Regions from separate parts of the Bradyrhizobium sp. BR14999 genome, predicted to be linked through region 1. Evidence: riboswitches for the same ligand, from Rfam matches in the RefSeq annotation. Region 1 holds a riboswitch; each other region holds the start of a gene.

What was found. Region 1 has a riboswitch for cobalamin ahead of metE (5-methyltetrahydropteroyltriglutamate--homocysteine S-methyltransferase). Riboswitches for the same ligand answer to the same signal wherever they lie in the genome.
Region 2: linked by a shared signal. The riboswitch ahead of ACR9YP_RS24245 (TonB-dependent receptor) and the one ahead of metE (5-methyltetrahydropteroyltriglutamate--homocysteine S-methyltransferase) in region 1 are both predicted to bind cobalamin.
Region 3: linked by a shared signal. The riboswitch ahead of ACR9YP_RS31330 (TonB-dependent receptor) and the one ahead of metE (5-methyltetrahydropteroyltriglutamate--homocysteine S-methyltransferase) in region 1 are both predicted to bind cobalamin.

Annotation. Positions count from the first base shown of each region.
Region 1 covers NZ_CM148536.1:2,552,212-2,555,481, reverse strand. The annotation lists gene ACR9YP_RS11785 (TauD/TfdA dioxygenase family protein) at 1-676, opposite strand, end outside; cobalamin riboswitch at 1,071-1,295, shown strand; gene metE (5-methyltetrahydropteroyltriglutamate--homocysteine S-methyltransferase) at 1,402-3,270, shown strand, end outside.
Region 2 covers NZ_CM148536.1:5,195,764-5,199,033, forward strand. The annotation lists gene ACR9YP_RS24225 (adenylate/guanylate cyclase domain-containing protein) at 1-356, shown strand, start outside; gene ACR9YP_RS24230 (hypothetical protein) at 479-655, shown strand; gene ACR9YP_RS24235 (hypothetical protein) at 808-1,017, shown strand; gene ACR9YP_RS24240 (hypothetical protein) at 1,166-1,417, shown strand; cobalamin riboswitch at 1,506-1,720, shown strand; gene ACR9YP_RS24245 (TonB-dependent receptor) at 1,921-3,270, shown strand, end outside.
Region 3 covers NZ_CM148536.1:6,684,951-6,688,220, forward strand. The annotation lists gene ACR9YP_RS31330 (TonB-dependent receptor) at 1-2,000, opposite strand, end outside; cobalamin riboswitch at 2,116-2,317, opposite strand; gene ACR9YP_RS31335 (histidine phosphatase family protein) at 2,390-2,962, shown strand; gene cobT (nicotinate-nucleotide--dimethylbenzimidazole phosphoribosyltransferase) at 2,969-3,270, opposite strand, start outside.

The sequences.
Region 1 (3,270 bases):
CGTCGTATTTCGGAAGACCAACGAAATTTTGCACCAGAGCGCCGAGCACTAGCGCGCGTTCGCCGGTCTCGGGATGCACGCGCACGACAGGATGCTCAGTCTGATAGATTGTTCTAGTGAAGATTTCGTCCAAATGCTTTTTGTCGAGCTCGCTGACGCGGGCCAATATTGCATAGTCGAAGGCGTTGCTGTGAACGGCCCAGAGCTTGTCTGCAAGCCGCTGCAGCGGCGGTGCGAGGTCGAGATACGCCGTAACGGTGTTTGACCAGACCGTATCGCCACCGAATGGCGGCATCACGAGGCTTCGTAGGACCGCAATCTTGGGGTAGGCATCGACGAAGGTTCCATCCGTGTGCCACAAGTCGGCCCGGCTCCCGGCGCGCGCCGAATCAAGCTCGATGATCGACGCCGTGCCTTTGATTGCACCGAGCGTCGGATGAGGTGCCAGCTTCCCGAAACGAAGGGCAAAGCGCTCTTGCTCCGCATCGTCGAGATGCCCCTGGTCGCGAAAGAAGATGACCTTGTGCTCCAATAGCAATTCATTGATCGAGCGGATCGTCTGCTCCGGCAAGTCGCCCGATAGCTTGACGTTCCGGATTTCCGCGCCGATGCGGGCTGCGCATTTGACGATGTCGCCGCGAGGAGCGTCACTATCCGACAAGATCGTAGCAGTCATAGCTCCAACTCTCGAATTTGGCGGTTTCCGTTAAACTCGACTAGAGCTGACGAACCTCAAGTGCCGACCGCATCGCGGGATCCGTCGGAGTCCCGGTGACAGCGTCGGGTTCCTGCTTGCGCTCCTAAAGCGGCCTCGGACTTGTTGGTGCGGCTCCGCTACGGTCTTTGATCTAAGAGTTGACGAGATCTGTCAGATTGACAATTGCCAGCACTGGTAGTTGACCGGTGTGGAAGCTTAAGCGATCGATGTTACGCCACTGCCGAATCAAACGCGCTTAGAGCTTCACACCAACATTGTTCGGTGACCTCAATGCCTCATGGGTAAGACCGTCAGGCTTGCCGGGATGCCGCAGCAAAGACGATCTCAGGGTTGACGTATTGGTTCTGTTGCAGATAATCGGAGGCGTCGAGGTTCTCCAGGTCTTGTTTGATCCGGAGCTAAGAGGGAAGCCGGTGCGCTCTCGATCCGTTCAGGATTGAAGCAATGCCGGCGCTGCCCCCGCAACTGTAAGCGGCGAGCCCGCATCCAAACGTGTCACTGAAGCAGAAGCTTCGGGAAGGCCGGATGCAGGCGATGACCCGCGAGCCAGGAGACCTGCCCCGACAACTTATTCGTCCACGGGCGGGGTGTCCGGTGGTACGCCTAGTAGCGGGTCCCGCTTTCGTGGCCTCCTGCCTGCGTTTCCGCCATGGCCTTTGCCCGCACACAATGGGGTTAAAGCTATGTCTCTTCTCTCACTTCCTGTCGCAACCCTCGGCACGCCGCGTATCGGACCGCGCCGTGAGCTCAAGCTGGCGCTCGAAAGCTACTGGGCTGGCAACATCACCAACTCGCAGCTTCTTGAAGCGGCGGCCGCTCTACGCGTTGCCAACTGGGCGCGTCAAAAGTCGCTGGGCGTCACCGTTATCCCGTCAAATGATTTTTCACTCTATGACCAGGTTCTCGATACGAGCGTCATGGTGGGCGCCATTCCTGAGGCGTATGGCTGGGATGGCGGTCCGGTCTCGCTGAAGACCTATTTCGCCATGGCAAGAGGCTCGCAAGACAGGGAACACGACGCGAGCTGCGGTCACGCGCAAGGTCACGGCGCCGCTGCGCAGGAGATGACTAAGTGGTTCGACACCAACTACCACTACATGGTGCCCGAATTCCATAAAGGACAGACCTTTAGGCTCTCCTCCCGTAAACCGATCGAGGAATATGAGGAGGCCAAAGCCCTTGGCTATCAAACGCGTCCTGTCTTGGTAGGACCGGTCACCTTCCTAAAGCTCGGCAAGAGTGCCGATCCGACGTTTGATCCGATTTCGCTGCTCGAGAGCCTCGTGCCCGTCTATGTCGAGGTTCTCAAGGAGCTTGCGAAACGGGGAGCCGAGTGGGTCCAGCTTGACGAGCCCTATCTGGTGCTTGATCTCGATGAGACTACGCGGAATGCGCTCCAGCGTGCTTATGGGCGTCTCGCTGAGGAGGTGCCTGGCATCAAGATCATGCTTGCAACTTATTTCGGAGCGATCGACGCCAATCTGGCGACCACTCTAGGACTGCCCGTGGCCGGACTGCACGTCGATCTGGTTCGCGCTCCCCAACAACTGAGCCAAATTGAAGTTGGCGCTCATGCCGACCTCGTGATTTCGCTCGGCGTCATCGACGGCCGCAACGTGTGGCGCTCGAACCTGTCGGCACTGGTTGAGCGGCTCAAGCCCGTCATTGCAAAGTTCGGCAAGCATCGCGTGCAGCTCGCACCCTCCTGCTCGCTCCTGCATGTCCCAATCGACGTTCAGCTCGAGACCGATCTCGATTCGGAGGTGAAGAGGTGGCTTGCCTTCTCGGTCCAGAAGATCGACGAGCTCACGATCCTGGCGAGAGCGCTTGCGAGCGACGGAAACGCCATTGCCGCGCTTTCCGAATCAGCCCTTGCAGCGAAGGCTCGACGGACATCGCCGAAGATCCATGACAGGGCCGTCGCCGAGCGGACGGCGGCGATTGACGAGACTATGTGCCGCCGCAAGAACGCTTTTGCGAGCCGTGCCGAGGTTCAGCGCAAGCGTCTCGGCCTGCCGCTTTTTCCGACGACCACAATCGGGTCGTTCCCACAGACCCCCGAGGTACGTAACGCCCGCGCCGCGCGTGCCCAGGGAGAGTTGACAAAGGCCGAATATGAACAATTCCTGAAGGAGGAAACGGCTCGCGCGGTCCTCTGGCAGGAAGAGATTGGGCTGGACGTTCTTGTCCACGGCGAGTTCGAGCGCAACGACATGGTCCAGTATTTCGCTGAGCAGCTCTCCGGCTTCGTGTTCACTAAGCACGGCTGGGTGCAGTCTTACGGCTCACGTTACGTTCGTCCGCCGATTCTGTTCGGCGATGTCTCGCGGCCGAAGCCGATGACCGTCGAATGGTGGCGCTACGCGCAGTCGCTAACCAGAAAGCCGATGAAGGCCATGCTTACGGGGCCGGTGACCATCCTGAATTGGTCGTTTGTCCGTGACGATATTCAGCGCAGCCAGACCTGCCGTCAGATCGCGCTCGCGATCCGAGACGAGGTCGCCGAACTGGAAAAGGCCGGCGCAACCATGATCCAAATCGATGAGGCCGCG
Region 2 (3,270 bases), 2.6 Mb from region 1:
GCACCCGCATCCTGGTCTCGCAGGCAACGGCGGATGCGATCGGCTCACAGCTCGAACTGCGTGAGATTGATCGCGTCGCGGTCGCGGGGCAGCGCGCACCGCAAGCTGTTTTCGAGGTGATGGGCAGGGCCGGCGCACTCACCGATGCGCAAGCGCGCCTGCGCACGCTCTATGCCGAAGGTCTCGACGCCTATCGCGCCGGGCACTTCGACGACGCCCGCGCCGCCTTCAACGCCGCGCTCGAAGCGGTCCCCGGCGACGGTCCCTCACGCACGCTGCTCGGCCGCATCGCGCAATTCGAGGCCAACCCGCCGGACGGCGGTTGGGACGGCGCCTGGCGGTTGGAGCAGAAATAGCATTGCCTGCCGTCCGGCGTCGCCGAACGGAAAAAACGATTCTACTCCATAACGATGTTCGCCGTGACCTATTTCCCGGGCTTAGGCTTGACGTCCCTGAGGCGTCAGATGGGGACACGCCGATGACACACCTTGAGGACAGGCTCGAACGGTTCGAGACGCTCTCCGCCGAGTGCGAGCTGATCGCCAAGCTCGCCACCGACAGCACCAAGCGCGAGTTCTATCTGAAGCTCGCCGAGCAGTACCGCCAGCTGGCAGTGGATATGCGGCAGGCGATCGCGACCAGCGCTGCTGCTTGAGGCCGACTGCAATCCGTTCTTAACATTTGGCGCGCATTCTCAGACGCATGCGGGCGTCGCTGATTGGCGATGGCTCGCGGTGGGAAGGCCGGGGCTCGTTGCGATGCAGCGCGCCTCGCGAGTGTCACTCGCCATGTTTGACGGGCAATCCCATGCGTCTCGTTGCAGTGATCATATTCGCGCTCATGACGGCGGCCTGCGATCAGGAGCAGGACATCACCGGCTCGACGTCGACCTGCCCGATGCGAAACTACAGCTACAATCCTCGCGACATGAATCAGTGCGTCAGCGCCTGCAAGTCATGCGATCACGGCACCACGGTCACCTGCACGACCTCCTGCACCCTCAAGGGGGCTCGCTGAGTTCTTGATGCGTGCGAAGGTCGGGAGCGACGCAACCAAGTTCGCTGACGCGCCAAAAGACAGGAGGCCGTCGGCGGTGCCCTGGCACCGGAACGATTCACTTGGATTAATCATTGAAGGAAGCGGGCAGGACGTGGAGTCCGATTGAATGGGTATGCTCGATCCCGGCCGGTTCCTGGTGTCGCATTGCGACGCTTGGCCGATGGCTGCGAACGTCAAACGTTCAAGCTGGTCGGCATTCCCGCGTGAGGTCCGTTTCGTGTGTCGGCGTTGCCGCCGCGAGGAGACCGCGATTGTCTCTGCCTCCGGCGAACTGACGCCGATCAAGCGCATCGATGTTCCGCCACGCGACGTCGCCGTCGCTTGGGCGCAGGCCCAGCGCCCACGAGGGCGGACGTAGCGCCGGGCCTCTGCTTGCGGGACGGACCGGCAGCGGCGAGTGGTCGCTGCCAGATGCAACCAGCCGATTGACTCCCGGGCCGCACGACTCGTAAAAGATCCGCGACGGTTCTCGTCACGGAGATCAAAAGGGAACGTGGTGCGAGATTTTCCCAACGCCGGGATCTTCTCAATGCCATGGCTGCCCCCGCAACTGTAAGCGGCGAATCTCTCGTCCTATGCCACTGGGAATCTCGGTCCTGGGAAGGCGACGGAGAGGTCACGACCCGCGAGCCAGGAGACCTGCCGTCAGCCGTGGTCACACGCGAAGATGTCGGTCGGGGAGTACAGACATTAGCTTCACCGGAACGACTGATCGCTCCGTCGTGAAACCTCGTTCGCTGTGACGTGCCACTGACGTCCTGCCGAGGTTTTATTCGCATGTCTTCCGTTTCCGCCGCCGTCCGGTGCCGTCGCACGGCCTGGCTGGCGTCCAGCTTCATCATTCCCGTTCTTGTCCTCAATATGAGGGGCGCCCGCGCCCAGACTGCCGCCGAGCAGTTGCCACCGGTCGAAGTGACCAGGCTCGACGATCAGCACCGCACACGTGCCAGGGCGACCAGCGATGGCGACACGGGGAGGCGCCGGGCGATGCCGAACGGCGCGCCGACAGGGACCGGCTCGTCCGGCTCTGGCGGCGAGGCGGCCAGCAACAATGGAGGCATCGTCGGCGCCGCCACGAGCGTCATCACGGCCGCCGACATCGCCCATGCGCCGTCGCAGACGCTTGCCGAGATCATCTCGACGCAAGCACCGGGCGCCCAGATCACGACGTTCTATGGCGGTCCGATCGGCGCCAAGACCAGTGTCGACCTGCGCGGCTTCGGCGCGTTCGCAACCGCCAACACGCTGGTGCTGGTCAACGGACGACGGCTGAACGACATCGACATGGCGCAGGTGGACCTTGCCACCATCCCGCTCAATTCCATCGAGCGTATCGAGATCACGCGCGGCAATTCCGGTGCGGTGCTCTATGGGGACAATGCGGTCGGCGGCGTCATCAACATCATCACCAAGAACGGCGTCGGCAGACCGCCCATGGCCGCGCGCATCGAGGCCGGCTTCGGCTCGTTCAACACCAGGCTCGGCAACGTCTCGACATCGCTCAATTCCGGTCCGTGGTCGACCTCGTTTTACGGCAATACCGTCAAGACCGATGGCTATCGCGACAACAATCGCTATTCCCAGGAGAACGGTGTCGGCAATCTGAACTACACGACGCCGGGGTTGACTGCTTTCCTGACCGTGACCGGCGACAATCAGGAGCTGCGACTGCCGGGCGGCCGCACCGTCGATCCCTCGATCGGCCTCGATGAGCTCGCGACCAACCGGCGAGCGACCAGCACGCCCTTCAACTATGCCAACCAGCAAGGTTTTGGCGCGACAGCGGGCTTCACAAAAACCCTGGTGAACGGCGTCGATCTCATCGTCGACGGCGGGATGCGCGACAAGAGGCAGCAGAGTGCATTCTTCTCCAGTCCGACGCCGGTGCCCGCTTTCTTCACCTCGACCTATGTCGACGCCAATCTGACGACATGGTCGATCACGCCGCGGCTCAGCGTGAAGAGCCTTCTGCTCGGAATGCCGTCGCAGCTCTTGACCGGCATCGACTATTACGATGCGAGCTTTCAGCAGAGCCGCGGCGCCGGCCAGGGTCTCGCCGCCTGGCACAATTACGACCTCAGGCAGCAGACGGTTGCGGGCTATCTTCAGCACACATTGGGTGTGACGCCCACGACCGACGTTTCCTATGGCGCGCGGGTGCAGACCGTCAGTCTGTCGGCACGTGACAATTTTGATCCGACGGCTCCGTTC
Region 3 (3,270 bases), 4.1 Mb from region 1:
CCACCGACAAAATTGTAGTCGGCATAGTGCGCATCGACATAGGCGATGTTGCCCCAGAGACGCAGGGGCTCGATCGGGCGAACGGCCGCCGCGAGCTCCACGCCCTTCGACTCCTGCCGCCCGGCGATGTTGAGCTGCATGCCGCCGGCTGCGGCATAGACGTTCTTGCGCACGATGTCGTAGGCGGAAAACGACCACTCCGCCCGGTTGTCCCAGAACAGGTGCTTGAGGCCGGTCTCATAGGTGCGCGCGGTGGTCAGGTCGAGCGGCTGGGTCGGCCCGAGCAGGAAGATGTTGTTGGCGGAGATGTCTGCGCCGGTGGCGTACTGGCTGAAGAAGGTCAGGCCGGGCACGGCCTCCCAAGTGTAGCCGATGCGCCCCGTCACCGGCGCCCAGTCTTTCGTGAACGGGAAGCCGGCTTTCACAAGCCCGGCGGGGTCGGTCGAATTGCGGTCGAGCCCGATGTGCTCGACGCGCAGGCCACCGATTAGCGCGAAAGTCTGCGTCAGCTTCAGCCGGTCCTCGAACGACAGCGCCTCGTTGTCGATGCGCGCGGTCTGCTGCTGGATCGTGAGCGGGCCGTAAAAGCCGCGGTTGGGATCGACGAGCGAAACGGAATCGCCGGGGAAGTTTGCCGCGCCCGGCCTGACGAAGTCGAGATAGCTTGACGAGAGCGTCGTGACCAGCCGGTTGTCGAAGCCTGCGATGTTCGCGTCCCAGATCAGGTCGGTGACGTTGCCCACCAGCCGCTGGCTGTGCGCGACATAGAAGCGTTCACGATCGACCATGTTCGTTGTGGAATTGAACGCCTCGATCTCGTTGTTGAACCAGGTCCGTTCTGCACCATAGCCATAGGCCTGACTCTTCAGCGTCAGGTCAGGCGCCAGCTTGAGCTCGAAGCCGCCGCGCAGCCAGACCTCCTGGGCGACGTTGCGGTTGTCGAGGACGTTGTAATTGGTGTTGAAGGTACGATCATCGATGGTGACGGCACCGAGATTGGTTCCGTTGTAGTTCGAGACGTAATTGCCGGAGACGATGCCGCTCGTCGCATGCGAGCCGCTGAAGGCGATCGGCACCAGCGGCGCGCCCCAATAGGCCTTCGAGCGATCCTCCCGATATTCGATCGCGCCCCAGACCTTGAGGCTGTCGGAGATGCGGTAGTTGAGCTGGCCGGACGTGCCGAACATCTTGACATTGGTATCGTCGGCAAAGCCGTTGAGCGTGGAACGGCTGATGTCAAAGCGATAGTCCAGCCCCTGCACGTTGGTGCTGCCGCCGGAGCCGTAATGGGCGCGGAACGAGTTCAGGGAATCCCAGGAGAAGTCAGCTTCATTCCGGATCGGTCCGGTATGCGGCTGCTTGGTGACGAAGTTGATGGCGCCGCCGGCGGCGCCCTCGCCCGAGATCAGCGAAGCCGGACCCTTCAGGAATTCCACCGCCTCGAGATTGGCGGTATCCGCGATCCGCGAGGTCATGTTCTGCGGACCGATCTTGATGCCGTTGTAGAGCGTGTTGATCTGGCTGTTGGTGAAGCCGCGCATGGAGAAGGCCGAAGGTTCAGCCGGATTGTCGCCGGAGGTGACACCGACTGCGCCCTGCGCCACCTCCGATACGGTGCGATAGCCCTGCTCGCGCATCGTCGCGGCCGAGATCACCTCGACGGTCGCCGGCGTCTCGCGCACGGTGAGGCCGAGTCGCGAGGCGCTTTCGGCCACGGCATTGCTGTTGAGCGGCGTTGGTGCCGCGGCGGTCGGCACGACGGGCTTGGGCGCTGCAGATGCGGCCGCCGGTCTGCGTGCAGCTGCACGGCGAGCGCTCTGCGCCTCCCGGCCCGCCGGCTTGGCCTGCTTGCGGGATTGCGCCGGCGACACCTCGACCGGCGGCAGGGGTTCGCCGGCCTGCTGCGCTAGCGCGGCAGATACATCGGCGGCGGCTAGTGACGTAAGAGCTGCGGAGGCAAGCAGGAAGCGGCGCGGTCGTACAATGCGGGTGGAAGACACAGTTCGAAACCTCGGTATGACGTCAGTGGCACGTCACAGCGAACGAGGTCTCACCCTGGGCCTGTCAGCCGTCCGATGAAGCCGAATGTCTGTACTCCCCGACCGACATCTTCGCGTGTGACCACGGCTGACGGCAGGTCTCCTGGCTCGCGGGTCGTGACCGCTTCGTCGCCTTCCCGGGACCGAGGACCCAGTGGCTTCTGACGAAGGATTCACCGCTTACAGTTGCGGGGGCAGCCGCGGCATTGGGGACAAATTCCCCGCACCGCATTCCCTTTTCATCCCCTCTCGGGGAAACCGTCGAAGCCATCTAGGATTACGATCAAGACAGAGTCAATGTGCAAGCTGCGGCGTTATTGCCACAGCAACCAACTTCCTCGGAGATGAGCATGGAAGGCGAGACCTTCCTCTGGCTGATACGGCATGCGCCAGTCGACGGCGTCGCGGGGACGATCCATGCGGCTGACGCGCCGGCTGATCTCGGCGATCGCGCGCAATTGCAGGTACTGCGGCAGTGCTTGCCGCCAGACGCTGCGAGCTATGCCAGCCCGTCGCGGCGCACGGTCGAGACCGCGCAGGCGCTGGGACTCGCGCCCAAGTTGATGCCTGAATTCAGTGAACAGGATTTTGGCGCATGGACCGGCCGTCGGCATGACGACATCGGCGCGGCTGGCGACGAGGCCTATGCGCAATTCTGGAGCGATCCGGCGCGCGGACGTCCGCCGGGCGGCGAGAGCTTTGAGGATCAGGTCGCGCGCGTCCGGCTGGGGCTCTCGCGGATCGGCGCGGGCTCCGCAGCGCTCGTCGTGCATTCCGGCACGATCCGCGCTGCGCTCTGCATCGCGCTGGATCTGACACCGCAAGCCGCCTTGCGCTTCGTGATCGATCCGCTGTCGCTGACCCGGATCGACCGGCTCGCCACCGGGTGGCGCGTCGTTTCCGTCAATCAGCGGTTGGCCTGAGCCGGATCAGCTAGGGCGATCCGGTACATTGGCCTGCGCAAACGTCGCCATGCCGTTGTGGAGCGCGCAGGCCGACCGCACCAGCGGCAGCGCGATCGCGGCGCCCGATCCCTCCCCAAGCCGGAGATCGAGGCTGATCAGCGGCTGCACGTTCAGCGCACGCAGCACCAGCCGATGCCCCTGCTCTGCCGATTGATGCGACGGCAGCAGGAACGGCCGGCACGACGGGTTGATCCGCACCGCCGCCAGCGCCGCCACCGACACGATGAAGCCGTCGATCAATACAGGGATGCGGCGTTGCGCAGCCG